3 regions of the Janthinobacterium sp. GW821-FHT03A03 genome follow, and region 3 is predicted to be linked to each of the others. Evidence: predicted binding sites of a transcription regulator. Region 3 holds the regulator's gene; each other region holds the start of a gene.
What was found. The regulator FNR, encoded in region 3, switches genes on or off when oxygen is low (the NO sensors DNR and NnrR bind a similar motif). The targets are predictions, from matches to a motif close to TTGATNNNNATCAA.
Positions count from the first base shown of each region.

Region 1: AC07VI_RS08820 (lipid-binding SYLF domain-containing protein) is a predicted target of FNR. The motif match lies at 6,314-6,327, and genes of this name have one in related genera.
Region 2: AC07VI_RS08900 (lipid-binding SYLF domain-containing protein) is a predicted target of FNR. The motif match lies at 4,029-4,042, and genes of this name have one in related genera.

Region 1 is NZ_JBWKUZ010000002.1:475,119-485,221, forward strand. It holds gene AC07VI_RS08785 (AAA family ATPase) at 1-1,829, opposite strand, end outside; gene AC07VI_RS08790 (universal stress protein) at 2,059-2,898, shown strand; gene AC07VI_RS08795 (BON domain-containing protein) at 2,962-3,606, shown strand; gene AC07VI_RS08800 (pyridoxamine 5'-phosphate oxidase family protein) at 3,897-4,367, shown strand; gene AC07VI_RS08805 (hypothetical protein) at 4,526-4,897, shown strand; gene AC07VI_RS08810 (SagB/ThcOx family dehydrogenase) at 4,968-5,612, opposite strand; gene AC07VI_RS08815 (Hsp20/alpha crystallin family protein) at 5,651-6,100, opposite strand; gene AC07VI_RS08820 (lipid-binding SYLF domain-containing protein) at 6,394-7,125, shown strand; gene AC07VI_RS08825 (universal stress protein) at 7,176-8,036, shown strand; gene AC07VI_RS08830 (thymidine phosphorylase family protein) at 8,052-9,620, opposite strand; gene AC07VI_RS08835 (MBL fold metallo-hydrolase RNA specificity domain-containing protein) at 9,617-10,103, opposite strand, start outside.
Region 2 is NZ_JBWKUZ010000002.1:494,756-504,858, forward strand. It holds gene AC07VI_RS08875 ([FeFe] hydrogenase, group A) at 1-837, opposite strand, end outside; gene phbB (acetoacetyl-CoA reductase) at 883-1,605, opposite strand; gene AC07VI_RS08885 (carboxymuconolactone decarboxylase family protein) at 1,811-2,161, opposite strand; gene AC07VI_RS08890 (YgaP family membrane protein) at 2,190-2,381, opposite strand; gene AC07VI_RS08895 (sigma-54 interaction domain-containing protein) at 2,612-3,937, opposite strand; gene AC07VI_RS08900 (lipid-binding SYLF domain-containing protein) at 4,119-4,847, shown strand; gene AC07VI_RS08905 (zinc-dependent alcohol dehydrogenase family protein) at 4,883-5,884, shown strand; gene AC07VI_RS08910 (HD-GYP domain-containing protein) at 6,179-7,474, shown strand; gene AC07VI_RS08915 (hypothetical protein) at 7,743-8,294, opposite strand; gene AC07VI_RS08920 (cation-translocating P-type ATPase) at 8,359-10,103, opposite strand, start outside.
Region 3 is NZ_JBWKUZ010000014.1:64,235-74,337, reverse strand. It holds gene AC07VI_RS21395 (T6SS effector phospholipase Tle3 domain-containing protein) at 1-1,278, opposite strand, end outside; gene AC07VI_RS21390 (hypothetical protein) at 1,321-1,491, opposite strand; gene ccoN (cytochrome-c oxidase, cbb3-type subunit I) at 1,738-3,165, shown strand; gene ccoO (cytochrome-c oxidase, cbb3-type subunit II) at 3,181-3,795, shown strand; gene AC07VI_RS21375 (cbb3-type cytochrome oxidase subunit 3) at 3,797-4,000, shown strand; gene ccoP (cytochrome-c oxidase, cbb3-type subunit III) at 3,993-4,913, shown strand; gene ccoG (cytochrome c oxidase accessory protein CcoG) at 4,918-6,300, shown strand; gene AC07VI_RS21360 (FixH family protein) at 6,448-6,972, shown strand; gene fnr (fumarate/nitrate reduction transcriptional regulator Fnr) at 7,097-7,855, opposite strand; gene AC07VI_RS21350 (response regulator) at 8,096-10,103, shown strand, end outside.

The sequences.
Region 1 (10,103 bases), on a different contig from region 3:
AGGCGCCGGTACGTCGCGCCATTGGCGGCCCGGTCATACATTCCCTGCGCTGGCAAGGCAGCGGCGCCGCTGGCGGCAGGGGCGCAAAACAGGCGCTTGCGCTCGACATCCGAGCGCAGCCGCACCGCCTCCAGCGGCTCGACCAGCGCGTTGCACAGCCATGACTTGCCGCTGCCGGCCAGTCCGAAGGCGATCAGCAGCGCCGGCGCGGCGGGGGCGATGCACGCATGGGCGAAGGCCAGATAGCGCTGCGCATGCAGCAATGCCGAAGAGCGTCCGCGGCTGCCTCCCAGGGAGCGCAGCAGGAACACCTTGCAACGCACCAGCGCCCGCTGTACCCGGTAATAAGGCAGCAGCGCCAGGCTGCCATAATCGCCGCAACGCTCCAGATAATCGTTCAGCAAGCGGGCGGCCAGGCCGCGCCGCCCCTGGCATTGCAGGTCCATCCAGGCAAAGGCCAGGTCCTGCGCCACGTCGATCCAGCGCAATGCGGCGTTGAATTCAATGCCGTCGAATACGCGCACCTGTCCGGCCACGGTCAGGATGTTGCCACAATGCAAATCGCCATGGCATTCGCGCACCCAGCCATCAGCCTTGCGCTTTGTCAATACCGGCGCCAGGGCTTGCTCCTGCCGTGTCAGCCAGGCCGCAATCTCGTCGAGCATGGCACGCTGGCGCGCGTCGTCGAGCACGGCGCCGATGCCGGCCACGTCCTCGTGGGTGCGGGCGACGATCAATGCGGCATTGCCCCAGGGCGACTGGGGTGCCGCCCGCGCGGCGCCGGCATGAAAATCCGCCAGCAACAGCGCCAGGGCGCTGACCTCATCCGCGCCAAGCAGGCCGGCATTCAAGCGCGCCTGCCACAGGGCGGACTGGTCAAAGCGGCGCATGCGCACGGCATACTCGAGTACCGGCCCGTCGCCATCGATGGACGGACATGCCCGCGTGCCGGTGATGCTCGCCAGGCCCAGGTACAACTCGGGCGCCAGGCGTCGATTCAGGCGCAGTTCCTCCTCGCACGCATACCGCCGTGCCGACAGGGTGCTGTAATCGAGCACGTCGCGCTGCAGGGCCGTCTTGAACTTGTAGGCCAGGTCGCCCACCAGCAGGATGCGCGAAATATCGGTGACGATGAGCCGCACCCGCGCATCGGCGCTGTCGAGGCGATTTGCCAGGCGGTGCAATAGCCTGGTCTGCCGCCCGACCTCGTGCTTCCCGCTGCCTTGCTCGGCGGCAGGCCACCGGTGCCCGCCTTGCGGCGCAGGCATCGGCCCCTGGTCAAGCAGCGGCGACGCCCCCGGCTGCGCGGCCCCGTTCTGCCCGAGCGCCTGGACGCCGCCAAGGGCATGGGGAGGCAGCCGCCTTTTCCAGCGCATTTCACCGGCAGGGCCTGCCGGCGCCAGGGCAATGCGGTTCTCGACGCCGCGCACCCCGCGCAAGCCATACACCGCCTCCTCGGCCCGCTTGCGCTGATAGTTCCAGCCCAGCATCCCTTCCAGCCGCAGCACGCCGTCTTGCGCCGCCACCGTAACGGCATCGGCGGAGCTGGGCAATTGCGCCTTGACGATCGCCAGCGCCGCGCGCGCAAGGTCCGCATCCGAGCGCTCCTGTCCCCCGGGCACCACTTCGATCTTGTTGAGCACGCCAGCCACCCCGGCCACTTCCCCGGCGCATCGCCCGGCCTGTATCTTGCCGACGAAATCGGGCGCCAGCCCCGACAAGGTGACGACGCCATGACGCACGGACACCACGATGGCAGGTGGCCCTAGCCGGGCAACACAGCTCAGTTCATGCTCCACATTCCGCCTTACTTCGGCATCGTTCAACATGCTTTCCTCCGCAGGCCGGATGCCGCGCGCACAGCATCTTCTTGCCGTGCATCGCCGGCCCGGCAGTGATCCTAGCATGGCCACAGCGCCAGAAAATATGATCTGGATCAATGCTTGCCCTGCGCCAGTTCCCTGAGCTGAGAATTGCGGGCCGGCTTGACCTGGATCAGCTGGCCCTCCTTACAGGCGCGCCGGAAACAGGTATCGTGAATTTTTAACGGAGTCCAACATGTACAAGACCATCCTGATGTATGCCGACCAGTTTTCCGGCTTCGAACGGCGCCTGCAAGTGGCAGCGGCGCTCGCCAGCGAAGCTGATTCCCATCTGATAGGAACCGTCGCCAGCGGCGGGCCGCAACTCGATTACCTGGTCTACGGGGCGGTCACGCTGGCGCCGCCCCCGCCGATCGACTACGAACCCTTGCGGGAAGCGGCGCGGGAGCAGCTGGCGCGCTTCGACGAGCGTTGCCGCCAGCTGGGCGTCGCCTCGTATGAAACCCGCTTTCAGGACAGCAGCGCGGCCGATGCGCTGATACTGCAGTCGCTGTACTGCGATCTGGTCATCACGGGCCAGAGCGACCTGAGCGACCGGTCGCTGATCTGGTCGACCCGCCTGCCCGCCTATCTCGCCCTGCACAGCGCCCGCCCCTTGCTCGTCATCCCCGATGGCGATGGCCCCGTGACCATCCCCGGCCGCTCCGTCGTCATCGGCTGGAACGCCACTGCCGAGGCCAGCCGCGCGGTCGCTGGCGCGCTGCCGCTGCTGGTGCGGGCGCAGCGCGTGCAGATCATCGTGCTGAACCCGCGCCAGCATTACGGGCAGCATGGACAGGAGCCGGGCGCGGACCTGGCCACCTACCTGGCGCGCCATGGCGTGCGCGCGGAAGTGAGCCGCAGCGAAACGAGCGAAGAATGCGGTACGGCGCTGTGCCGCCTGGCCCAGGACAGCGGCGCGGACCTGATCGTGGCAGGGGCATTCGGCCGCAGCCGCTTCCAGGAATGGGTGCTCGGCGGCACCACGCACAGCCTGCTGAGCCAGTCGCGCCTGCCAGTATTGCTGGGCCACTGAGGGGCGCCGCCGACGCCGCGGCGCAGGCCGCAGGCGCTTTCTTGTCCGACTGGGAGCACGTTCATGATCACCGACAACGACATCAAGACGCAAGTCGAACAGGAATTGCTGTGGGATGTGAGCATCGATCCCAGCCATATTGGCGTCTCGGTCAACGACCGCGTCGTCGCGCTATCGGGCTTCGTGCACGCCTACAGCCACAAGCTGCACGCGGAGCGCGACGCGCAACGCCTCGCCGGCGTGCTGGGCGTGGCCAATGACATCGAGGTGCGCCCCCACTCGCGGCTGGACGCGGAAATTGCCCACGACGCCATTGCCGCCATCGCGCTGCAGCTGCCCGTATCGTCGAAAACGATCAAGGTCATCGTCGAGCACGGCCATGTCAGGCTGGAAGGCACGGTCGACTGGAACTACCAGCGCGAGCACGCCCAACTGGCACTGCGTCACATGCATGGCATACGCGGCATCGAGAACGCCATCGCGATCAGCCACAAGGCCATCCCGGCCGATATCAAGGCGCGCATCCAGGCGGCGCTGAAGCGCAGCGCCCTGATCGAGGCCAGCGGCATCAAGGTCGAGGCGGATGGCGACGCGGTCATCCTCAGTGGCAAGGTGCGTTCCTGGAGCGAACGCGACGAGGTCGAGCGCGCGGCCTGGATGGCGCCGGGCATTACCGCCGTCACGAACCAGCTTCAGGTGGGCAGCTGAATTGTCCGCGCGCATGGACGGGACGCAAACTGCGCCTCATCCCGCTGCCGTACCTCGACGAAGTCAGGGCAGCATGGCGGCGCTGCCTCCCGCCCACTGCCGCGCCGCCAGATAACCTTATCTGCCGGGCAATATCCATGCCCGCGCCACGACAGCGCCGGCATCCGCGACCTAGCTGCAGCAGCAACATCGCCTGCACATGATCTGGCGCATTGCCAGGCACGGCGCAATTTCCTACTATCGAAGTCCGGGCGCAGCGCGCCCACCGTGCATTGCGTCAAGGAGCCACCATGATGCCGCTGGACTCATCCCACCGCCAGTTCATTTTCGACGTACTCGCTGCCACGCAGGACATGGCCCTGGCCACCGTGCGTCCGGATGGCTATCCGCAGACGACGGTGGTCAGTTACGTGCACGACGGCCTGACGCTGTATTCCTGCATCGGGCTGAACAGCCAGAAAGCGCACAATATCCGCCAGCACGACAAGGTCTCGCTGGCCATTACGCCCGCGTACCAGGACTGGCAGCATATCCGCGGCCTGTCCATGGCGGGCACGGCTGCCCTGGTCGACAACGCCGACGAAACCGAGCAGGTGGCCGACCTGATGCTGTTTCGCTTTCCCCAGATGCGCGACATCATGGGGGCCGGCACGGCCGCGCCGTGGCCGGGCCTCGTCTTCCTGCGCATCCGCCCAAGCGTCATTTCCTTGCTGAACTATGAACTGGGTTTCGGCCACACCGAATTGTTTGAAGTCAGCTGAAACAGGGTAAGTCACCATGCCTTGCCGATTATTGCTGCGCTTGATACATATCAATTCCCCGGCTTCCGCCGCGGATGCCGGCCGCTACACTGACCTGGTGGCTGCGTTTCCTGCAGCAGAACCTGCGTGCCGCGCCACGCCAACACCGGAGAGCCAACATGCCCGACATTCACCTCAAATTTGCCAACCTGCTCACTTCCGGCAGCAGTACCTTGCTCGACCGCTACAATGCGGTGGCCCGGCATGCGCTCGACAGTAGCGCCGATGCTGCGCGCCTGACCCTGCATTACCTGCAGGACCTGTCGCAGGCAAACATGAACGCGCTGCTGCAGCGGGTACAAGACAAGGGCGGTGCCAATCTGTATGAATTCGATCCGGGCAGCTTGAAAGCGCTATGCACCTTGAACGATGATTACCGCTCCAATCTCTTCGCCATCCTGCTGGACATGCAAAAATCTATGGTGGAAAGTAGCTACTCATCCGTCTACGACGGCTACAGGCAGTGGCAGAGAAGCGCTCCCTCCCAGTAAGGCGGCGCTCCTGGCGCACCTGGGGAGCGGGGATCGCACCCTGCCGGCGCAGCCCCTGCCATCCCGCTGCTCAGGAATAAGGCGATGGCGCGGCGGCCGCCAGCGGATAGCCCAGCGATTGCGCCAGCATCACATGGTGCCCATCCGCCAGGCCCATGGCTGCGGCCAGCTCCCGCTGGTCGAACCAGCCACGCGACACCACCGCCAGGCCCTCGGCGGCGCAAAACAGGTACACGTTCTGGCTGATGTGGCCGGCATCGAGGGCGGCAAACAGCAACTGCCTGGCCTGCTCCTCGGGCGGCATGCGCGACAAATTGGCGACGTACAGCAGGTTGACGGGCGCCGTCGCCACGAAATCCTGCTTCCCCGTCACGGCGCGGATATCCACGGCGCTCAGTTGGCGCAATGACGGTGCCAGCGGGTCATACAGGTACAGGCCGCTGGACATGGCGACGTAGATGTCGATTTCCTGCGCATTGCAGACGGAGGGCGCCGTTCGATGGCCCGTGCCGGGGCGGTTGCAGCCATCGGCGGCCCACAGCAGGCGCGACAGCCGGTACCAGGACAGCTCGCGCTCGCCAAATTCGCGCTGCGACTGGCGCAGCTTCAATACTTCGATGAGGGCCATGCCCAGGGCACTGATGTCGGCATCGAGTTCGAAGGTACCCGGCCCCATCAATGGCAAAGGCTCGCTTGTGAGTGCATTTTTCTTCACTTCCCCTCCGTTGCCTGAAACGGCCCGCCATGCTTCCCCTAACTGATCTGCAGGCGCTTTGCACTGCCGCCGAGCAGCTTGGGCAGCTCCATGTCGAGCACGCCGTCACGGTACCTGGCCACGGCCTTGTCGGCGTCGATGTCCTGTGCCAGCGAGAAACTGCGGAAATACTGTCCCGCATGGCGCTCGCGGCGCACGACTTTCTGACCGTTCGTCTCTTCGTGTTCCTGCCTGGATTCGGCCGAGATGGAGACGCGGTTGCCATCGATGTCCACCGAAATATCGTCCACCTTAAAGCCAGGCAACTCAGCCTTGATCTGGTAGGCTTGCTCGCTTTCCGTGACGTCGAGCCGGATCGGCGACGGTCGGCCAAAGTCCTTGAGCGCATCCTTGAAGCCCATGTCCTTCAAAAAATCGTCCATGCTGCGCATGGGGTCGAATCTTGCGATGTCGCTGAGCGGATCAAAATGCATCATATGCTGTGCCATCTCCTGCCTCCTGAACAAAAATCGATGCCGCAGGGAAGAACCGGGCTGCGGCAACCGGATACCCAAGCTCACTATAAAGGGCCAACTCCCGCTTGTCTGCCTGGAAAATGATCGATATCAAGAACGACGCTAATCGGCACGCATGCGCCTCCTGGCCGGACGACAGCCATCACCGGCGACTGAGCGGCTGCGCACCATTATTCGGGCCCGGTATTGATGCAGATCATGGCAAGCGATGCCTGCCTGACTGTAGTGTGAAAGGCCGTTGCCCCCATTTAAACAGGAGTATGGCCATGATTGCCTACATGAAACCGCTTGGCAGCCTGCTGTGCGGCGCGCTGCTCGCTTGCGCGCCAGCGCAAGCCCTGTCCCAGCCTAAGGATGGCCTTGCGTCCGACCAGGAGATGGCCAGAGTGCAGTTGCAGGCGACGGCAAATCAGCATGTCGACACCGCGCGCACGGCTGTGGCCGTGCTGGCGAAGGATCCGCTGATGACGGAAGCGCTGCGCTGGTCGAAGGGCGTCTTCATTCTGCCCGCCTACCGCCGTGCGGCGCTGGCCATCGGCGCCAGCGGCGGCACCGGAGTGCTGCTGGGCAAGCGGGGCGACGGCAGCTGGAGCGCTCCCGCATTTTTCAAGCTGGGAGCACTGGGCATCGGGCTGCAGGCCGGCGTCGAAGCTGGCCCATTCGTCTTCGTATTGCTCAACGACAAGGCCATGCGGCAGTTCCAGCAGCGCAGCAGCTTTTCCGTCAGTGCCGATGCGGGACTGACGGTCCGCAACTGGAAAAAAGTGGCACGCGGAACCGTTGGCAAGGGGGACGTCATCGCCTGGTCCGGCACGAAAGGCCTTTTCGCCGATGCGGTGGCTGTCAGCGTGGACGATATCCGCTACGACGAGCAATTGACCGACGCCTATTACCACCGCACGCTGGCCGTCGGCGACGTGCTGGCCGATCGCGTCAGCAATGACCAGGCCCAAGGGCTGCAGCAGGCGCTTGCGGCAGCCAGTGCGCCGGACCGCTAAGTAATCCTCAGGAAATTATTGTGAATTTATGACGAACAGAAGCAAATGCCATGCAAGACGCCCGCTGCGCCGCAGTGCGAGCACTGTTAGCAGCGGGCAACGCCGCAGAGCGCCGGTTATGGAAGTCAGAAATCACAATCATTTATTGGGGGTTACTTAGCGGCGGCAGCGCGCGGCCCTGGCCCTGCTGGTCCCGCGTGCTGACGCGGAACAGCAATCCGCGCCGTGCCTGCACCACCTGCGTCCGCTATCGCCGGCTTCGCCTGCCCGGCCGCATCAATTTACATCAAGGCAACATCGCTGATCGGCAGGAGCCGTGCGCATCGCAAGCGGGCATGCCGGGCACCACCCGGCCTGGGCGGCGATGCCTGGCATCCATTTGCTGTCGTCACAATGATCTGGATCATGGTTTCTCTGCGGTATCAACGGCACACTGTACGCTCCACAACAAGTTCGAGGAGAGCACCATGTTCAAGCACATACTGGTTCCAACGGACGGGTCGCCCGCCTCGCGGACTGCGCTGCTGTCAGCCATCGCGCTGGCGCATTCGTGCGGCGCGCGCATTACCGCGCTGCACGTGGTGCCGGAATTTCACGTCCTCAGCCATGATACGGAGATGCTGGAGGCGACCCGCGCAACTTATCTGGAAGAAAGCATGGAGAACGGCAAGAAAGTGCTCGATGTCGTCCTGCGGCAGGCACGCGAAGCCGGCGTCGAATGCGCCACCTTCCTGACGCGCGCCGATTCCCCGAATGAAAAAATACTCGAGGCCGCCCAGGCAAACGGCTGCGACCTGATCGCCATGGCGACGCACGGCAAATTCGGCTTGAAAGGCGTGCTACTGGGAAGCGAAACACACAAGGTCCTCGTGCACAGCCCCGTGCCGGTACTGGTCTTTCGCGCCGCCTGAGCGCCGGCGGCAGCCTTATTCCGCGCCGGCCAGGCCGGCGCCTATCGCGGCGTCGCCGATCGTGACGAGATTATCCTGGGCCTGTGCATAGGCGAGCGCATACGCGAGTTCGCCGGGGGAACCCGCATGCAAGGTGAACAGCGGTTGCCCCACCGCCACCACCGTCCCCAGCGGCGCATGAAACACCATGCCTGCCGCCGGCGTCTTGGGCGCGCCGGCCAGCTTGGCCGTCCGGGCCAGCAGGCGGTTGTCGATGGCCAGGACCGTGCCAGCGTGCAATGCACACAATGGCTGCGTAAAGGCGGCGCGCGGCGGCTCGCGCATCCCGCCCTGGGCGGCGCAGATGGCCTGGAATTTGCGCCAGGCGGCGCCACTGTCCAGGGCCGCGGCGGCCATGGCCAGGCCGGCGCCCTGGGACGCCTTGCCGGCCAGCTCCAGCAAGCCTGCGGCCAGCGCCAGGGCCCGCTGGCGCAAGTCATCCGGCGCGCCGCCGTGATTCTGCAACACGGCCAGCACGTCGAGCGCTTCGAGCGCCGGACCGATACCGCGGCCAACGGGCTGCGTACCGTCGCTCATCTGCACGCGCAGCGCCATGCCCAGGCTGCGCGCGACCTCCCCCAGGCGCGCGGCCAGGATAGCGGCGGCCTCGGGCGAGCGGACCTTGGCGGTGCGCCCCACGGGCATGTCGATCAGCACGTGCGTGGCGCCCGCCGACGCTTTCTTCGACAGGATGGACGCTACCAGCAAGCCATCGCTGTCGAGCCCCAGCGGCCGCTCCACGCGGATGAGCAAATCATCCACCGGGCTCAGCGCTACAGCCCCGCCCCAGGCGATGCAGCCGCCCTCCTGCTCCACCACGCCGTGCATCTGCTGCGCCGTCAATTCCACCGGCGCCAGGGTTTCCATGGTGTCCGCCGTCCCCGCCGGCGACGTGATGGCGCGCGAGGAAGTCTTGGGTATCAGCAAGCCGCAGGCGGCGACGATAGGCACCACCAGCAGCGTGGTGCGGTTGCCTGGCAAGCCGCCGACGCAATGCTTGTCCGCCACGACAGGGGCATCCCAGCGCAGGCGCTGCCCCGCATGGACCATGGCCATGGTCAATGCCGCCGTTTCGGCCAGGTCGAGCCGGCTTCCCGAGCACGCCGTGATCAGCGTCGCCAGCTCGATGTCCGAATACGCGCCGGCGGCGATGTCATTGATAATGGCCGTGATTGCCTCGTTGCCTAAGGGACGGCCATAGATCTTGCCGCGCACGGCCGAGAACGATTCCACCGCCGGTGCATGGCCAACTTGCACCACCTGCCCGTCGGCCTGCCCGAATGCCATCCAGGCGGCCTCCGACAGGCCGATTTCGTCCATGTCGATCAGGGGGAAATGCACGACATTCAGGGTCGCGACGATCCTGCGCTCGCCGCACCACAGCTCCAGCCGCGAACGCGCTTCGAAGCCCTCCGCCTTGCAGACGGGGCTATCGCTGCGGATATAGGCGATGGCTTCCTGATAAGTGTCGATGCCCAGGCGCCGCAAGCGCAATGCCGAGGCGGCGACGGCGGTGCGCGGCGGCGACGGTGCATGGCGCATCATGTCAACGTCACTTCGTCGCCATACGCCGGCACGCTGCATTCCCAGCCAAGCTGCTCGCCTATGCGCCGCCGCAGCGCTTCGGCGGCATCCGGCTCGCCATGGGTGATGAAGGTGTGGCGTGGCGCCTGGCGCAACGGCGCCATCCAGGCCATCAATTCATCGCCATCGGCATGCGCGGACAGGTTGCTGATCTGTCGGACGGTGGCACGTACTGGCACATACGCGCCATGGATCTTGACGGCGTCAGCGCCAGCGACCAGCGAGGCGCCGCGCGTGCCGCCGGCCTGAAAACCCGCAAACAGGATGCTGTTGCGGCGATCCGGCGCGAACGCCTTCAGGTGGTGCAGCACGCGCCCGCCCGTCGCCATGCCGCTGGCGGCGATGATCACCATCGGCATGCGGCGCTGGTTCAGCTCGATCGACTCCTGTGCGCTGTTGACGATCGTGGCCGCGTGCGACATGGCCTCGCACTGCGCCGGCGTC
Region 2 (10,103 bases), on a different contig from region 3:
GTCGGCACCGAAATTGGTGTCGAACACATAGTCGAAACCAAGTTGCCGCAAGGCATTGATCATTTTTCCCGTACTGACCGTGCCGGCCTCCATGCCGAACGCTTCGCTGATCGCCACGCGCGTGGCCGGCGCCACTTGCACCACGCAGACGCGCTCGTGCGCATCCAGTACCTGCAGCACCGCGTGCCAGTGCGGCGTCTCGACAAGCGCGCCAACGGGACAGACCAGCGTACATTGACCGCAGGAAATACATTGGGTATTCGCGAGCGTATGGTCGAACACCGTGACAGGCAAGCGCCCCGAGCCGCGTTCGGCGAAGCCGATCACGTATTGCTGCTGCCCCGACGCGCCGCACGCTTCCACGCACAGCCCGCATTCGATGCACTTGGACAAGTCGCGCCAGATACTCGGCGAGGTATGGTCGATCAGGCGGTGCTCCGGATGCGCCACCGAGCCGCGCGGCGACTTTTCCCAGCGCGCCAGCCATTGGTTTTCGCTGACCAGGCTTTGCAAGCGGCAAGACCCATTGACTTCGCAGCGCGGGCAGTCGTCCGGATGGCGCGCCAGCAGCCATTGCGCATCCATTGCACGAAAGGCCAGCAGATCGCTCGATCCCGTCTCGACAACGTCGCCCGCCCTTGCCGGCGTGATGCAGGCCGGCAGCGGGCGCGGCTGGCCGGCCACATGCACGAGGCACATGCGGCACACGGCATGGGTGGGCAGCCGCGGATAATAGCAAAGCGTGGGAACATGCACGCCGGCCTCCCTGGCGGCATCGAGGCAGGTCGCGCCTTCCTGGACCGCGACGGACCGGCCGTTGACCGTCAGCGTGATCATGCAAGCCACTCCCGGCGCAACGCGGGGACGCCGCGGCGCCTGCCGCTAGCCCATGTACTGGCCGCCATTGACATCAAAGGTTGCCCCCGTGATGAAGCCGCTGGCGTCGTCGGCCAGGAACGCCACCAGGCGCGCGATGTCCGCAGGCGTGCCGAGCCGGCCAACGGGGATGCCGGAGATGATTTCTTGCAAGACATCGGCGGCAACCTCGGCGACCATGTCGGTATCACAATAGCCGGGGGCCACCGCGTTCACCGTGATCTGCTTGCGCGCCCCCTCCAGCGCCAGCGCCCTGCTAAAGCCGAGAATGCCGGCCTTGGCGGCGGCGTAGTTGGCCTGCCCAAGCTGGCCCTTCTCGCCATTGACGGAGCTGATATTGACGATGCGGCCGAACTCGCGCGCCCGCATGCCTTGCATGACATGGCGGCACATATTGAACATCGAGCCAAGATTGGTATTGATGACCTGCCACCACTGATCCGGCCCCATGCGGTGCAATAGCGCATCGCTGGTGATGCCGGCATTGTTGACCAGGATGTCGATGGGGCCCAGCTGCTGTTCCACAGCGGCAATGCCGTCGCGGCAGGCGTCGAAATCGCTGACATCCCAGCGGAATACGGGAATCGCTGTTTCCTCGGAAAATGCGCTGGCAGCATCCGCATTGCAGTGGTACACGGCGGCGACACGGTGGCCGCCCGCCTGCAATGCGAGGGAGATGGCTTTGCCCAGGCCTCGGGTGCCACCAGTGACGAGTGCGGTTCGTTGCATGAAGTTACTCCCATGGCGGCAATCCGGCCAATGCTGCGGCAGCGACGGTCGACACGCCCATTGCGGCAAGCGGGACGGCCAGTCACCAATGTACGCGACAGCAAGCAGTCAGGTCACTGGCTCTCCATGACATAGATCAAATCCTGTGAGACTAAATTGACACATTGCGGCAGCACGGCACAGGCGGTGCGCGCCAGCATCCGGTTCACGCAGCAGCGGAGAATTCCTCGAATGCCGCCAGCGCATAGGCGCAGTACATGGCCGACGGCCCGCCGCCCATGTAGATGGCCATGCCCAGGGTCTCTTCGAATTCCGCCCGGGTGGCACCGAGCTTGACCAGGGCCTGGACATGAAAGCCTATGCAGGCATCGCAATGGGCCGCGATGCCCAGGGCCAGCGCAATGAACTCCTTGGTTTTCTTGTCCAGCGCACCGTCACGCGTTGCCGCGCGCGCCAGATCGCCGAAGCCTTTCATGACATCGGGCATATCCGTGCGCAGGGCCGCCAGTTGTTGCGATACCGACTGCGTCAATGCGCGGTAGCCGCCAGATTGCATGCTCATGTTTGCGCCGCCCTTCCCTGTTTCATTTTTTCACCGCACAGGTACGGATGCCAAACGGCAAATATGCGGGACAGAAGCGGAAAATGCCCGTCGCCAGGGGAATGACGCCCAGCCAGCCCCAGGCGCCGATGGCACCGGCCAGGGCGGCGGCAATCAGGCCCAGCCCCAGCAGTATCCGGATGGCACGATCGATATTGCCGACGTTCGCGTTCATGGTCTTGCTCCTCAATGGTGAATCGTTGCGATGACAACAGGGAGACGCGCGTCCAGGCTCCCGGCACGCGTCATGCTTTATCCACGCATATTTCATGCCAGCGTTACATCAGATGAAGAGTGGCTATAAAACAGGGACTTGGGGGCGCTGCGGCAGGCGCCAACGCGCTGCCAGTCAGCCGGCGGCACTGCCACGCCGGCAGCCTGGCAGTGCCGCCGGCCAAGCGACTGCTAGGCGATGCCCAGCGATTTCAGGCGGCGGTACAAGGTGCGCTCGCTGATGCCCAGTTGCGCCGCCAGCGCCTTGCGCGTGCCGCCGAAGGTGGCATGCAGCTCGGCCAACGGGGCGCCGGTACCGCGCGCGGGCATGCATGGCGCGGCACCCTGCTCCACCGGCGCCGCCAGCACTTGCTCGACGCGGATCACGCCGTCATCGGCGAACAGGCTGGCCCTTTCCAGCACGTTGCGCAGTTCGCGGATGTTGCCCGGCCACGGGCGCCGCTGCAGCTGCGCCATGGCTTCGGCGCCTATCGTCAGCGTGCGCTGGCCCGCGCCCGCGCGGCGCAGGAATGACTGCACCAGCAATGCGATGTCGTCGGGCCGCTCGCGCAGCGGCGGCAAGACGATGGGGAAAGCACTGATGCGGTAATACAGATCCTGCCGGAACTCGCCCCGCGCCATCATGTTTTCCAGCGGCTTGTGGGTCGCGGCGACGAGGCGGAAATTGGCGTGCCGGGTCTCGACGCTGCCTACGCGCCGGTAGGTCCCCGACTCGATCAGGCGCAGCAGCTTGACTTGCATGGACAGGGGCACGTCGCCTATTTCGTCGAGAAACAAGGTACCGCCTTGCGCCGTATCGACCAGTCCCGGCTTGCGCGAGGTCGCGCCCGTGAAGGCGCCCTTTTCATGTCCGAACAATTCGCTTTCAAACAGCGTTTCGGTCAGCCCGGAGCAATCGACCACGACGAACGGTCCCGCGGCCCGCGCGCTGTTTTCGTGCACGGCACGCGCAAACAGTTCCTTGCCCGTGCCTGACTCGCCCAGCAGCAGCACGGGCAGCATCGAGGGCGCTACCCGCTGCAATGCCGCCAGCACCCGGTTAAATGGGGCGGAACGCCCAACGAGTCCTTCCCCGCTCGGCCTGGCCGAAGCGCTGCGCACCACGTCCAGCCGCTCGACATAGGCGGTAATGCTGCCGCCGGCATCGAAGATCGGGCGCAGTTCGATGGCGACATGTTCGGGGCCGCGCGGCGTATGGTGAATGTGCAGCACGCGGTCAGGCCCGCGCAGTTCCTGCGCTTTCTTCATGGGGCAATGTTCACCGGCCTGGTCGCACGGGGCATCGTAGTGATGCGAAATGCGGTAGCACTTGTGGCCGGTCACCGGCTGGCCGATGGTGCCAAATTGGCGCCGGTAGGCGGCATTCGCGGCCAGGATGGTGTAGTTGGCGTCGAGCACGATCATCGGCTGGACCTCGTGCTCGAGAAACGAGATCAATGACTGCACCATGGGCTCGGTGGCGTCTGGCTTGATGCTGGTGACCGGTGGCGTCGGCATGCTGGCTCCTCTTTGTGCAGCCATACTGTCGCAGCACTGCCAATGCGTCAAGTGGCACTGCCGCTGCCTGGCACGAGCGGGAACAGTGATGTAGATCATGGTCAATGGCGGGCAAGCGGCGCTAGCATGAGGCACGGTCGCATCGCGAGCATAAACCAGTACCCTTACGGAAGGAATAGCCATGTCTATCGAAAATCGCTGTCGCCAGGCCGCCGCTGCCTGCTGCTTCATGCTGCTGGCGTCGGGGCCAGCCATGGCGCAAAGCGACAGCCTCCAGAGCAGCGCACCCGATCTTGCCGCCAAGTCGATGGAAAGCGCCAACAAGCGCGTGGAAGCCGCCATTCCAGTGGTGCACGCACTGCAGGCCGATGCGCGCATGCAGCCGTTGCTGCAACAAGCCAAAGGCATGTTGATCATTCCCTCGTACGGCCGCGCGGCGCTGGGGATAGGCGCTCAAGGGGGCGGCGGGCTGTTGCTTGTCAGGCGTCCCGATGGCAGCTGGAGCGGACCAGCCTTCTACAACCTGGGCGGCTTGACGCTGGGTTTGCAGGCCGGCGCCGAAGGCGGCCCTGTCGTGATGGTCTTGAACAATGACAAGGCCGTCAACGCGGTCATGAAGAAAAACAACTTTTCCCTCAACGCCGCAGCGGGGTTGACCGTGGTCAACTGGCGGAAAATGGCGCAAGGCACGGTGGGCATAGGCGACGTCGTGGCCTGGAGCGCAACAAAAGGCCTGTTCGGCGATGTCGTGGCCGTGGGACTGAGCGACATCCGCTTCAACCAGCATTTGACGGATGCCTTTTACGGACGCACCTTGTCGCCCAAGGATTTTGCAACAGGAGACATCGACGATGCCCGCGCCGCGCCCTTGCAGCAAGCGCTGAGCGACGCTTCGGCAATGCCGAAATAGTTCCGCAATGCCTGACATTGACGGAGGGAGCTGCCATGCGGGCAATGGTTCTGGAACACGGCGGGCCTGGCGCGCGACTGCATGCACTGGAACGTCCTGTGCCGGTACCAACGGCACAGGACGTGCTCCTGCGGGTGCTGGCCTGCGGCGTATGCCGCACCGATCTGCACCAGCTCGATGGCGAACTGCCGGCGCACCGCATGCCGGTCGTGCCTGGACATGAAATTGTCGGCACGGTGGTTGCCATCGGCGCCCAGGTAAGCAATCTGCAGATCGGTTGCCGCGTGGGCGTGCCCTGGCTGGCCGGCAGTTGCGGCGCCTGCGCGTATTGTTGTTCTGGCCGGGAAAATCTGTGCGATGCCGCGCGCTTTACCGGCTACGACCGCGATGGCGGCTATGCCGAGTACACATTGGCCGACGCCCGCTACTGCCTGCCGCTGCCCGCTGGCCATGACGACGCGCACGCAGCCCCGCTGCTGTGTGCAGGACTCATCGGCTACCGCGCCTATGCCATGACGGGCGCGGCGCGCAGGCTCGGCATCTACGGCTTCGGTGCTGCCGGACATATCGTGGCGCAACTGGCGGTAGCCCAAGGGCGCGAGGTCTACGCATTCACGCGTGACGGCGACTTGCGCACGCAACATTTCGCCCGCTCGCTGGGGGCCACATGGGCGGGGGCGTCGACGGGGCCGGCCCCGGTAGCGCTGGACGCGGCCATTCTGTTCGCGCCGGATGGCGCTTTGGTGCCCCTGGCACTGGCCGCCTGCGCCAAAGGGGCCACGGTGGTCTGCGCCGGCATCCACATGAGCGACTTGCCCGCCATGCCCTATTGCCTGCTGTGGGGAGAACGCAGCGTGCGCTCGGTAGCCAACCTGACCCGCGCCGACGGCTTGGCCTTCATGGCGCTCGCGGAGCGTTTCAATCTCAAGACGGCGCCATCGGTCTATCCGCTGCTGCAAGCGAACGAGGCGCTGGCGGACTTGCGCGCCGGGCGCTTTGACGGCGCCGCCGTGCTGCTGCCCAAGCGCATGCCCTGAAGGAATGTGCAACAAGGTAGGCCGCAAAGCCCGCTGCGATGGCGCCCTCAGGGTCAGGTTTGGGCGGGCCCGGGCGCTGCCGGCTACAAATTCCTGATGCGTTTCTGAAGCGTGCAGGTGTTCCCCTACATTGAATGCCTTGAAATTACTACACGAAGCGGAGAGTTTATCCCGTGCCTAACGAGCGCATCCGGGCTCATACTGTGTCCTAATGGAAACAAATACAGGAGCCACGCATCTCCGCGGCGCGCAGGTGTCCGGATTGTGAATTTTCTTCTGCACGGAGGTTCCTTGATGAACAAAAACGTTCCCGACGTCCGCCTCGCCTTCCCGCCAGACGAAAATCCGCACTATATTCGCGCCGTCACGCAAGTGGGCGATGTGCAGGAAGTGATCGCCCATGTGGACATCTTCGAAAGCAATGGCATGAAGCTGCTTGCCAAGGGTGCGCGCATTGACGGCCGTCAATTCAAGCGCCTGACCCAGCACCGCCTCACTGCACCGCTGGACAGCATGCTCACGGCAGAATTCCCCGTCAATGCGCCCAGCCTTGCGGTGGAGCTGGACAAGATTATCCAGCATGAAACTGTTTATCGGCGCATCTTGGCGCGCACGGGCGACCCGCATGCCATTAAACAAGCCATCGCCTGCGCGCAGCTGGCGCCAGAGGTCATGTTACGTTTGACGGTCATGCGCAAATGCCGTCCCGAGCTGTTCATGCATTCGATACATACCGCACTGATCGCCTTCGCCTTGGCGCAGAGCCTCGGTCTGCCAGAGGGGCAACGGGATTCGATACTGCTGGGAGCACTTTGCCATGATTTCGGCGAGATGCATACCGACCCCGAAATACTTGCTGCGGAGCACGACATCACACCCGAAGAACGCCGCTACATTCATGTTCATCCCATCACCGGCCATGTCCTCGTTCAAGGCTTGCCCGGTTTTTCTAGCGATGCGACGCAAGCCATTTTGCAGCATCATGAACGACTCGACGGCAGCGGCTATCCGCATGCCCTGCAGGGCAACAGCATTGCGGTGCATGCAAGAGTACTGGCTGTCGCCGATGTTGCGGAGGCTGCAATCCGGCGCTTTGATCTCCTGCGTGTCGAGATGCTGTTCAGGCTAGGTCAGAAGCGCTTTGACGCCCACATCGTCAATGCCTTGCGCGACCTGCTGCACATCACCACGAACGACGCACAGGATATGCGCCTGGCCCGCAACGCGACTGCCCAGGTGCAGCATATGGCTGCAGTACTGGAAACGTGGACTACCTTGCGCGCCATCCTCAAGCAGGAAGCTGCCCCGGCAAAGGCCGATAGCACTGCATGGACATTCCTGTTCGAACGCATGGCCACCATGCGCTCGTTGATCCTGCAGGCAGGTTTCGATCCGGAAAGCATGGCAAGCATGCTGGTCCTTGCCCAGGATGACCCCGACATGTTACGGGAATTGCGCCGCATGCTCGACGAGCTGGAGTGGCTGGCATCCGACCTGGCCCATGAAATCGACCGGCGCTCGCCGCAACTGAGTCCCCTGGCGCAAGCTGCGTTAACTGCATTGCTGGCGCAGTTACACCAGATGAAGTAGCGGCACATGCCCGGGAGATCGCACAAGATCTGCCTGCCAAGTGAGCAATGCAGTGAAGATTACCCTGTCATGTCAATCCGCATCATTTAAATGCGCACCGAGGTGGCGCATGACAAATGCACGGAAAGATAGCGTGATGACCCGGTTTGCGCCCGGACCGATCGATTGCACGAATGGGGCCAGTTCAACATATCGTCCCTGCCCAACGCATGGGTCACGGCCTTCATGGCCACGCCATCGGCCCGTTCTTCCGTACGTTAAAATACCGTCAACTGCTTCGCGACATAGTCGGCATGCTGGCCCGCCAGGCGCGGAAATGCCGCCATGCCCTCCCCTTTGGCGCCGTGGCAGGCAGCACGGGCCGGCACGCCAGCAGCGCCGATGCCGTCGGCATAAATGGCCTGCCATGGGTTGCCAGCGAAGGATAGTTGTTCAATGTGAGGCCGAGGATCAGGTCGCGATTCACGTCGATCAGGCGATCCGCATAGCGCAGCTCGAAATTATCGGAGGCCCATTTGCCGTGCCAGCCTACCGTGTCGGGCTTCTGATTGTCGTGGTTGTATAGGTTGCCTGGGCAAACACGCCAATATTGCCAGTCACTTTTCCTGCCAGGAACACGCTTCCCGTCTGGAACAAGACTGCGGCGTCCTCGGCGAATGGCGTATCCGCTGTAGGAGACGAGCTTTTGGTCAAGCTCACGAGCCCCATCGCCGACTGCGGGATGGCCCGCGCGCCTATCGTATTGCCGCTCAACTTGAACAGACGGCCGTAGCTGCTCAGTTCCGGGAACTGGCCACCCGTGCTGTTTGTCCTGCGTCATGGCGCCTGGCTCGAAGAAATTCTGATTATCGACGGCAAGATGGTCTGATCCGCATTGCCGTGTATCAATGCGCGGCCAAGCCGCGCGGCCGTCGCCATTTCGACAAGCCCCACTTGACGCACTCGAACCAGATGATGGCGAGCACGGCGACGAATGTGCACTGCATCAGCAATGGCAGGTCCGGGAGCGCGAAGGCAAACAGCGCGCGGATGGCCGCCACGCCCAGTACCAGCAACAGCAACAGCGAGGCTGATATGCTGATCCAGGCGAACGCCCGGTTCGACGTCACCCCCCTCTTCCATGACGGCTGGGCCCATTGGCGGTTGACATAGATCAATCCCAGGTTCGACAGCACGAGGCTGAGGAAGGTCGTCGCGCGCGCCACCTCATCGGCGTTTCCCATCCACCGCACGCACACATGGAAGCCGACCAGCATGGCCAACAGCCCAGCCCCCTGCAGCAAGCCGCGCAGCAGTATTTCACGGTCGAACAAATGCATGCCCGGCCTCCTGGGCTTGCTTACCATGGCATCGGCTTCGATCGGCTCGGCCTCGAACACGATCGAGCACGCCGGATCGATCACCATTTGCAAAAACAGTATGTGCACAGGCATCAGGAGCAAGGGCCAGCCCAGCAGCACCGGCAGGATGGACAGGCCAACGATGGGTACATGCACCGCGACGATGAAGACGATGGCCTTGCGCAGATTGGCAAACAGGCGGCGGCCATGTTGCACCGCAAGCAGCAGGGACGAAAAGTCATCCTTGAGCAATACCAGCGCTGCCGCTTCGCGCGCGACGTCGGTGCCACGGGCGCCCATGGCCACGCCGATATTGGCCGCCTTCAATGCGGGCGCGTCGTTGACGCCGTCGCCGGTCATGGCGACGATATCGCCACGGCTGCGGAAAGCTTGCACCAGGCGTAACTTCTGCTCTGGTGCGATGCGGCAGAAGACGTCGGTCTCCGCCAGACGCGCCTGTAGCGCCGTGTCGTCCAGCGCGGCCAGGTCCATGCCGGACATCACACCGCTGGCCATGCCGGCGATACCGGCCTGCCGCGCGATCGCCATTGCCGTGGCGGGATGGTCGCCCGTGATCATCACCACGCGTATCCCCGCCGCGTGACATTGCGCCACCGCATCAGGCACTTCCGGGCGTACCGGGTCGTGCAAGCCAAGCAGGCCCAGGAATTCAAAATCAAAGACATGCTGGTTGTCAGGCAGGGGCGGCGCGGCAAAAGTGGCGCTGGCGACGCCGATCACGCGCAAGCCATCGTTCGCCATGGCCAGCACCTGCGCCGCGATGGCGGCGGCGCGTGCCGGCGCCAAATGGCACAAGTCGATGATCGCCTCGGGCGCACCCTTCGCCGCCACCAGGAACTCGGAATGGTCAGGCGATCGCCATACCCGCGACATGGCCAGCATGTGCCGCGACAGCGGATAATCGTCGATCAGCCGCCAGTCTGCATGCAGGTGCTCCGTATTTGCCAGCAAGCGGGCGCCGGTCTGGCCGATGGCCCACTCCATCGGATCAAACGCCCGACGATGGCTTGCCAGGACGGCATACTCGAGCAATCCATGCAGCTCCTCCTGCAAGGCCCCGGCGTGACTGCTTTGACAAGCATAGGCGGACTGCTCCGACCACAACTGGGCCACGTCCATGCGGTTCGCCGTCAGCGTACCCGTCTTGTCCACGCACAGCACCGTCGTCGCCCCCAGCAATTCGATCGCGGGTATGCTACGCGCCAGAATGCTTTCCCGCCCCAGGCGCCAGGCGCCCAAGCCCAGGAACAGCGTCAGTATCACCGGCA
Region 3 (10,103 bases):
CACCTGCGGCAAGGCGGGCGCCGTCACGGGGATGCGCCAGTCGTCGGGCGGCACGGCATTGATGGGCGTCTTCAGCATCTTCATGAGGGCCGACATGGCGGCAGCCGTGCGCACGCTCGCCGCCTTGCCGGCCGCGCTGGTACTGGCGCGCACGCCCTTGTCCGGCTCGTATCTGGAGATCGGCGAACGGGGATGCCAGAAATCGGCGCTGCCCCGCGCGGGCTGGCGATAGTGATTGCTCCAATAATCATAATCGCCGTGCTGGCCAACGGGAAAGCCTTGCGCAAACACGCGCTGGCTGAACACGCCGGCGCCGCGCGTGGCCTTGATCTCTTCGGCGCTCAGACCCAACCAGCCCATGCCCTGGATGGGCGTGGCGGAAATCACCCGGTCGTGCGGATTGCAATACAAGGTGACGCGGCCGCGCGTCGTGGGCTGCGGGCCGCAGGCATAGGCGGCCCGGTCTTTCTCCAGCGTGAAATCATGGCGCACGTTGGCGGCCATGTCCGCCAGCGCTACAGACAGGGGCGGCTCCGTGGCCTGACCTCGCACGATGTCGAAGAACGCCGCCAGGGTCTTGCGGCGCGCCTCGCCGCTTTGCCGGCCCACATTGCCATCGACGTCCCTGACCTGCCCCTGCAGCCAGCCTTCCGTGTCGTTTCTGCGCAACAGGCTGTAGGGCGGGTTGCACAAGACATGAGTATCGGCCACGCAACGGCCGCTTTTGCCTGCCGCATCCCGCACCCTGGCCATCTTATTGCCCAGAAATGCGGCCGCCATGCCCACCATATTGCCCTGGCTGTGGCAGACGAGGGTAATCGGCACGTCGGCCTGCTGCCGGCGGATGGCCGCCACCAGGTGCGCCAGGCGCAGCGCGGCCAGCACGAAATAGGGGCGCGGCGGGCAGGCATGCACGATGCGGTCGTTGACGGGATTCAGATGCTCGATGTGGATGAACAGGAAGAGGGCGTCCGACAGGCCCTCGCCCCACAGGTCAGGCAGCGATGAGCAGCCATTGGCGAACGGGCCGCCGCCCCAGTAAGCGTGTTCGTTCAGGTAGACCGAATCGCCATATTGCTGCAATTCCCTGTCGCTGGCCTTGTAGCCCCAGCGGAACTGGATCACGGGCGAGAAATGCGCTTGCGGCCCGATGAAGGTGGCGGCCGTGTAGTCGGGATCGACATAGCCGTCATCGCTCAGTTCGCTACGGTAGCATACCGGCGTCAGCTGCCCCGCCTGCGCCGTGGCATGGACTATATGCTCGTCGCAGCGCTTCATGCGCGTGTTCAGGCCCTGGCACAGGCCGGCTTCGGCCGCGCGTTACCACTCGCCGTCGGAATTGACGCCATGCACGAAGATGACGATGCCCGGCGACGGCATCTGCTGCAGGCAATCGAGCAGGCAGTGACTGAACAGGGTCGTACCTTCGGCCTTGCCCACGACCATGTCCACCTGGGCATCAAACGGATCGCGGCGTTCGGGATCTTCCATGGCGGGCCTTGGGCGTGTCTGGACAAGCCACTGTAGGCCATTGCTTCCAGGTACGTTTTACGCCATGTCAAGCCAGCCGTTGCAGGGATCTTGCACGGCTTTTTTGACCGGAATATCACTTTATTTCGATGCCACTTCGCTACGCTTATTTCATCCGGGGAATTTTGATCCACATCAAAGTTTTTTCGCGGTCAAACACTTACTCTCTGGCCACCATCATAAATAGTAATTCCAGGGAGAGTCTTTGTGGATCAATCGCTGAACTATAACTACAAGATCGTGAAGCAATTCGCGGTCGCTACTGTGGTATGGGGCATCATCGGCATGCTGGTTGGCGTTATCATCGCCGCGCAGCTGGCCTGGCCTGCCCTGAACCTCGACATACCATGGCTGACATACGGACGTCTGCGTCCGCTGCACACGAATGCGGTGATTTTCGCCTTCGGCATCTGCGGCCTGTTCGCCACCTCGTACTACGTCGTGCAACGCACCTGCCAGGTGCGCCTGTTTTCCGACAAACTGGCCGCCTTCACGTTCTGGGGCTGGCAAGCCGTGATCCTGTGCGCGGTCGTCAGCCTGCCCATGGGCCTGACCCGCGGCAAGGAATACGCCGAACTGGAATGGCCTATCGCCATCCTCATCGCCGTCGTCTGGATCGCCTACGCCATCGTGTTCTTCGGCACCTTGATCAAGCGCAAGGTCAAGCACATCTACGTGGCCAACTGGTTCTTCGGCGCCTACATCCTGGCCGTGACGATTCTGCACGTGGTCAATGGCGCCGTCATGCCAGCCTCGTTCACCAAGTCGTATTCCGCCTATGCGGGCGTGCAGGACGCCATGATCCAGTGGTGGTACGGCCATAACGCGGTGGGCTTCATCCTGACCGCCGGCTACCTGGGCATGGTCTACTACTTCATCCCGAAACAGGCCGAGCGCCCCGTGTACTCGTACCGCCTGTCCATCGTCCACTTCTGGGCGCTGATCTTCACCTACATGTGGGCCGGCCCGCATCACCTGCACTACACGGCATTGCCTGACTGGACGCAATCGATCGGCATGGTCTTCTCGCTGGTCCTGCTGGCACCAAGCTGGGGCGGCATGATCAACGGCATCATGACCCTGTCGGGCGCCTGGCACAAGCTGCGCACCGACCCGATCCTGAAATTCATGATCGTTTCGCTGTCGTTCTACGGCATCGCCACCTTCGAAGGTCCGATGATGTCGATCAAGACCATCAACTCGCTGTCGCACTACACCGACTGGACCGTTGCCCACGTGCATGCGGGCGCCCTGGGCTGGGTCGGCTTCATCACCATGGGTTCGATCTACTACCTGCTGCCGCGCCTGGCGGGCCGCACGCAGATGCACAGCACGCGCCTGGTCGACGTGCACTTCTGGGTGGCCACCATCGGCATCGTGCTGTACATCGCCGCCATGTGGATCGCCGGCGTGATGCAGGGCCTGATGTGGCGCGCGGTCAATCCGGACGGCACCCTGACCTACACCTTTGTCGAGAGCGTGAAAGCAACGTATCCGTACTACGTGGTGCGCGTGGCCGGTGGCCTGCTGTACCTGTCGGGTATGTGCATCATGGGCTACAACACCTGGATGACCTTGCGCGGCAGCAAACTCCCCGTCGCCCGCATTCCGGAACTGAACGCGGCGCACGCCTGATAGGAGCAAAAGCAAATGAAATTTTCACATGCATGGATTGAGAGAAACCCCTGGCTGCTGATCGCCCTGGTCACGGTGGTGATCAGCATCGGCGGCGCCGTCGAGATCGTCCCCCTGTTCTTCCAGAAGAGCACGACGGAGCCGGTCGCCGGCCTGAAGCCGTATTCGCCGCTGCGCCTGGCGGGCCGCGACATCTACGTGCGCGAAGGCTGCTACAACTGCCACTCGCAGATGGTGCGTCCGCTGCGCGCGGAAACGGAACGCTATGGCCACTATTCGGTCGCCGGCGAGTTCGTGTATGACCGTCCGTTCCAGTGGGGTTCCAAGCGCACGGGGCCGGACCTGGCCCGCGTGGGCGCCCGCTACAGCGACGAATGGCACCGCACGCACTTGAACAACCCGCGCGACGTGGTGCCCGAGTCGAACATGCCGGCCTACCCCTGGCTGGCGAAGACCAAGCTGGTGCCCGACGACATCATGCCGAAGATGCGCGCCCTGAAGCGCCTGGGCCAGCCGTACAGCGATGAAGAAATCGCCGCCGGCCCGGCACAGCTGCAGGACAAGACGGAAGAGGACGCCCTGGTCGCCTATCTGCAAGGCCTCGGTACATTAATCAAAACAAGGAATTAGCATGGCAATCGAGAACCTGTTTGACAGCGCCAGCAGCGTCATGACGGTGGTTTCCTTTATGACGTTCGTGGGCATCCTGTGGTGGACTTTCAGCCGCAGCAATGGCGACTTCGACGCGGCGGCACGCCTGCCGTTCGCCGACGAGGCGCTCGACTATCCGGCCGAGGCCGAGATGAACCTGGCGAAGGAGCGCAACCATGGCTGACTTTACCAATGGCTTCTGGAATATCTATGTCATCGTGCTGTCCCTGCTGGGCATCATCGGCTGCGGCGTGCTGCTGTACTCGCAGTCGAAAGTGAAAGTGGCCGCCGGCGCCCCCGCCGACGGCACCACGGGCCACGTCTGGGACGAGGACTTGAAGGAACTCAATACGCCGATGCCGCGCTGGTGGATGTGGTTGTTCTACATCACCATCGTCTTCGCGCTGGCCTACCTGTTCCTGTACCCGGGCCTGGGCAACTATGCGGGCAGTCTGGGCTGGAAATCCACGGGCCAGTACGAGGAAGAGCTGAAGAAGGCGGAAGCCGACTACGGTCCCCTGTTCAACAAGTACCTGAGCCAGGACCTGAAGACGGTGGCCGCCGATCCGCAGGCGCAAGCCATCGGCCAGCGTCTGTTCCTGACCTACTGCGCGCAATGCCACGGTTCGGATGCGCGCGGCAACAAGGGCTTCCCCAACCTGACGGACAAGGACTGGCTGTATGGCGGTGATCCTGCCACCATCAAGACCACCATCCTGCACGGCCGCAATGGCCAGATGCCGCCGATGGGCGCCGCGCTCGGTTCCGAGAAGGATATCGAGAACGTGGCCCACTACGTGCTGAGCCTGTCCGGCTCCACCTCGGACCCCGTCAAATCCGTGCTGGGCAAGGGCAAGTTCGGCGCCTGCATGGCCTGTCACGGCGCCGATGCGAAGGGCAACCCGATGCTGGGCGCGCCTAACCTGACGGACAAGGTCTGGCTGTACGGCGGCAGCGCCGATACCATCATGGAAACCATCCGCAAGGGGCGCAACAACACCATGCCGGCATTCAGCGATTTCCTTGGGGAATCAAAAGTGCACGTGCTGTCAGCCTATGTCTGGAGCTTGTCGAATCCCCAGACGCCCGTGAAATGATGTAATGGAACCTCAAGTCATCAAGATGTATGCGGCCCGCGAGCAAATCTACCCTCGCGAGGCCAAAGGACGCTACGCTACCTGGCGATGGGTGTGCGTGTGGCTTACCCAGCTCGCGTTCTACGGCTTGCCGTGGTTGACCTGGAATGGCAGGCAAGCCCTGCTGTTCGATTTGACCACGCGCAAGTTCTACATTTTCGGCGTCGTGCTGTGGCCCCAGGATTTCATCTATCTGGCGGCCCTGCTGATCATCTGTGCCTATCTGCTGTTCCTCGTCACGGCCATTGCGGGGCGGGTGTGGTGCGGGTTTTCCTGCCCGCAAACGGTGTACACGGAAATCTTCCTGTGGGTCGAACGCCGCATCGAAGGCACGCGCAGCGCGCGCATGGCCCTCGACAAGCAGGGCCCGTCGCTGCGCAAGACGGCCAAGAAGACGGCCAAGCACCTGGTGTGGGGCGCCATCGCCCTGTGGACGGGCTTTACCTTTGTCGGCTACTTCACGCCGATCAAGGAACTCGCGCATTCCGTGCAGACCCTCAACTTTGGTCCCTGGGAATGGTTCTGGGTCTTGTTCTACAGCCTGGCAACCTACGGCAACGCGGGCTGGCTGCGCGAGCAGGTGTGCAAATACATGTGCCCCTACGCGCGTTTCCAGAGCGCCATGTTCGACCAGGACACGCTGATCATCACCTACGATGCCAAGCGGGGCGAACCACGCGGCGCGCTGAGCAAGAAGGCCGGCAACAACGACAAGCTGGGCGACTGCATCGATTGCACCCTGTGCGTGCAGGTGTGTCCGACCGGTATCGATATCCGCAACGGCCTGCAGTATGAGTGCATCGGCTGCGCCGCCTGCGTCGATGCCTGCAACAGCGTGATGGACAAGGTCGACCGGCCGCGGGGACTGGTACGCTACAGTACCGACCATGCGATGGAAAACAACTTCGATTCGAAGCAGATACGCCAGCGCGCCATGCGCCCGCGCGTGCTGATCTACACCTCCATCCTGGCCCTGATCATCATCGCCGTGTGTACGTCGCTGGCCCTGCGCACGCCCCTGAAAATGGACGTGATCCGCGACCGCGGTTCGATGGGACGCGAAGTGGAAGACGGCATGATCGAAAACGTCTACCGCCTGCAGATCATGAACACCTCGGAGCAAAGCCAGCATTTCAAGATCAGCGCATCGGGCTTGCCGGGCCTGACCTTGCTGACGCGCGAAGAAGTGACCTTGCAGCCGACGGAAACGCTGGGCTGGCCGATCCGCCTGCGCGTGCCGCACGGCGTGGGCGAAAAGGGCTCGAACAAGATTGCAATCGAATTGCAATCGCTGGACGACCCGTCGCTGCATGTGCGTGAAAGCGCGGTCTTCATCGTGCCGCGGTAACGGTGATGCGGGGTCGGGCCCTCCGGGTCCGCCCCCGGTATTTTCGCCGCAGGAGTATCATCAATCATGCGTTGGGTTGATTTTATGCTCAACCCGGAAGCAAAAGCCGGGGGCAGGCCCACAGGGTCTGGCCCCAAGGAGAACACAATGTCCGACAGTCTGAAACTGCAAGCCCCCGTTGCCCCGTGGTACAAGCACCGCTGGCCATGGCTGCTGATGATCGGTCCCGGCCTGTCCGTGGTCGTCGGCAGCTTCATGGGCTATATTGCGTTTACGCAACCCGATGCGCTGGTGGTGGGCGATTATTACAAGCAGGGCAAGGCCATCAACCAGGATTTGAAGCGCGACACGATCGCCAGCGACCTGGCGATGGATACGACCCTGGCGTATGACGTCGCTGCAGCGCGCCTGAGCGGCTCCGTGCACAGCTTCGGCAAGGCGTACCAGAAGCCTTTGCTGCTGCACCTGGCGCATGCGACCCTGCCGGAAAAGGATATCAAGCTGCTGGTGCAGCCCGATGCGGCCGGCAATTTCTCGGTGGCGCTGCCGATGCTCGAACGCAGCCGCTGGCAGGTGCTGGTGGAAAACGACAAGCGCGAATGGCGCCTGTCCGGCATCTGGACCTGGCCGCTGCAGCGCAGCATCGCGCTGCACGCCGATGAGGAACTATAACGTACAGTGGCGGGAAAACCGTAGCGAGCGGCAGTGATTTGTGGCTGAGAAGCACAGCTGTGCTATAGCACAGCGAGCATCGCAGGCCGCAAAGCGCGACGCGCAGTCGGTTTTGACGGTGCGGTTATTTGCAGACGTCCGTACCGGCCGTAATGGCCTTCAATTTCGCTGGCTGCAGGATTTCAATCTCGCGGTTCGACACGCGCAGCCAGCCTTCCTTCTTGAATTTCGACAATAAACGGCTGACGCTTTCGATGGTCAGTCCCAGGTAGTTGCCGATTTCCTCGCGCGACATGCGCAGCTGGAATTTGCTGCTCGAATAGCCGCGCGCTTCATAGCGCGACGCCAGGTTGACGATGAAGGCGGCAAAGCGCTGCGTCGCCTGCATGTTACCTAAAAGCAACATAACGCTTTGCTCGCGCGTGATTTCCTGGCTCATCATGCGGTGGAAATGGCGCAGCAGGGTCGGCATATTGCCCAGCAATTGTTCCAGGCTGGAAAACGGGATTTCACATACTTCGCTGTCTTCCAGCGCCACCGCATTACAGTGGTGGCGGTCGGCGCTGATGGCGTCCATGCCCAGCAGTTCGCCCGCCATCTGGAAACCCGTCACCTGCTCTTCGCCGCCCGGATTGATCTGGTAGGTCTTGAAGTGGCCCAGGCGGATCGCGTACAGGTTCTGGAACGAGTCGCCGATGCGGAACAGCGAGGCGCCGCGCGCGATCTTGCGGCGGCGGCCGATGATCTGGTCCAGCCTGTCCATGTCGCCCACGTCGAGGCCCATCGGCAGGCACAATTGATGCATGCTGCAGGTCGAGCATCGCGCACGCAACGCTTCCACGTTCACGGTGGGCAAGGTTGGAGAGAGTAGCGCTTCAGTCATGTCGGTACCTTTTAGAAAATGCAATAACAAGTTTACTGCATACACGGTTGCCGTGTGCCAATTTCACCGTAATTTCGCTGAATAAACGACGTTCGGACTTTAATTATATGGCAACATCGTCAAAAGCCCGTGCGGGGCGGGCCATTTGCGCGGCGCCGCTTGCCAAGTTGATGTATTGATAGGAAAATTCCTAACGGCATTATCTGCCGCCTGTAGCGCCCGGTACCGAAAAAGGAAATCATGAAGCCTCTCGGCATCAAAGCAAAAGTCGCGCTGGCAACCAGCCTGACCTCGATCGCCATGATCGCGCTGGTCACCATGATCCAGGTGCAGCACATGCGCGACGACTTCACCCGAGTTCTGCTGAGCCAGCAGTCATCGCTGATCACCCGCACCGCCGCCGAGCTCGATGACAAGCTGGCCATGCTGCTGCAAATCGTCACCCTGACGGCCAGGCAGCAGCCGCCGGAACTGATCGCGCAGCCCGCCCAGTTGCGCCAGTACTATTCGCGCCGCTCGATGCTGGTGCTGTTCGACGACGTGCTGGTGCTCAACGCGCACGGCGCCGTCGTGGCCGACATGCCGGAAGTGGCGGGGCGCGCCGGCATCAACGTGGCCGAGCGCGAGTACTTCCAGACCGTGCTGCGCACGCGCCAGCCCATGATCACCGAACCGATGCTGGGCAAGTCCAGCGGCATGCCCATCGTGCAGATGGTGGCGCCCGTGCTGGCCGCCGACGGCCAGGTGGCCGGCGTGGTGATCGGCGTATTGCGCCTGTACAAGGATAACCTGCTGGGGCGTTTGCGCACGGAAAAGATCGGCAAGAGCGGCTATTACTTCATCCTCACGCGCGGCGCCGTGCCGCGCTACGTGCTGCACCCCGACACCAGCCGCTTGCTGCAGCCGCGCAAGCCGAACGCCAACCTGACCACCACGCAGCTGCTGAAGGACGACGGCGAAGGCAGCATGGTCAGCACCAACAGCCGCGGCATCACGGCCGTCAACAGCTTCAAGCGCCTGAAATCCGTGAACTGGCTGCTGGCCGCCTCGCTGCCCCTCGACGACGCCTTCGAGCCGTTCGACGGCGTGCTGTACCGGCTGGTGCTGTGGAGCATCCTCGCCTCGCTGCTGGCCGCGTCGGTGCTGGGCTGGGTCACCGTGCGCCTGCTCTCGCCCCTGGTGCGCCTGCGCGACACCCTGCAGGCCCTGCGCACCAGCGGCAGCCGCTTCACCCCCGTTCCCGTGCAGCAGCGCGACGAGATCGGCGAGCTGACGGAAGCGTTCAACAGCCTGATGAGCGAACGCGACCGGCTGCAGCAGGAGCTCGAAGCGCGCGCGGCCGAGCTGGAACAGGAGCGTGACCGGGCCGAGGCGGCCAACCGCGCGAAGAGCGATTTCGTGGCCAACATGAGCCATGAAATCCGCACGCCCCTCAATGCCGTGCTGGGCATGGTGTATCTGTTAGGCAATACCAAGCTCGATACGGAACAGCGCAAATACCTGACCATGGTGCGCGTGGCGGGCCAGTCGCTGCTGGGCATCCTGAACGATGTGCTCGACTATTCGAAGATCGAGGCGCGCCGCATGGAGCTGTCGCCCGTCGAATTCGACCTCGACGAGGTCATGAACACGCTGGCCACGACGATGACGATGAATGCGGGCGAAAAGGAACTGGAGCTGGCCATCGCCGTCGAAGCGGACGTGCCGCGGCGCCTCATGGGCGACGCCCAGCGCCTGCAGCAGATTCTCGTCAACCTGGCCGGCAACGCCATCAAGTTTACTGAGAGCGGCGAAGTGGTGGTGGCCGTCAGCCTGGCCGACAGCCAGCAAGGCCGCGCCTGGCTGCGCTTCGAAGTGCGCGATACGGGCATCGGCATGACGGAGTTGCAGCAACAGCAATTGTTTGCCGCGTTTTCGCAGGGCGACCAGAGCATCACGCGGCGCTTCGGCGGCACGGGGCTGGGCCTGGCCATCAGCAAGCAGCTGATCCACATGATGGGCGGCGACATCGCCGTCGCCAGCAGCGAAGGCAAGGGCAGCCGCTTCTGGTTCAGCGTGCCGTTCGAGCTGCTGGCGCAGCCGGCCGAAACGCGGCGCACGCCGGCCCTGGGCCAGCTGCGCCTGCTGGTGGCCGACGATAACCGCACCACGCGCGAACTGATCGTCAAGCTGATCGAGGCCTGGGGCTGGAACGCCGACGAGGTCGATTCCGGCTTTGCCGCCATCGAGCTGTACCGCGAGCGCCTGG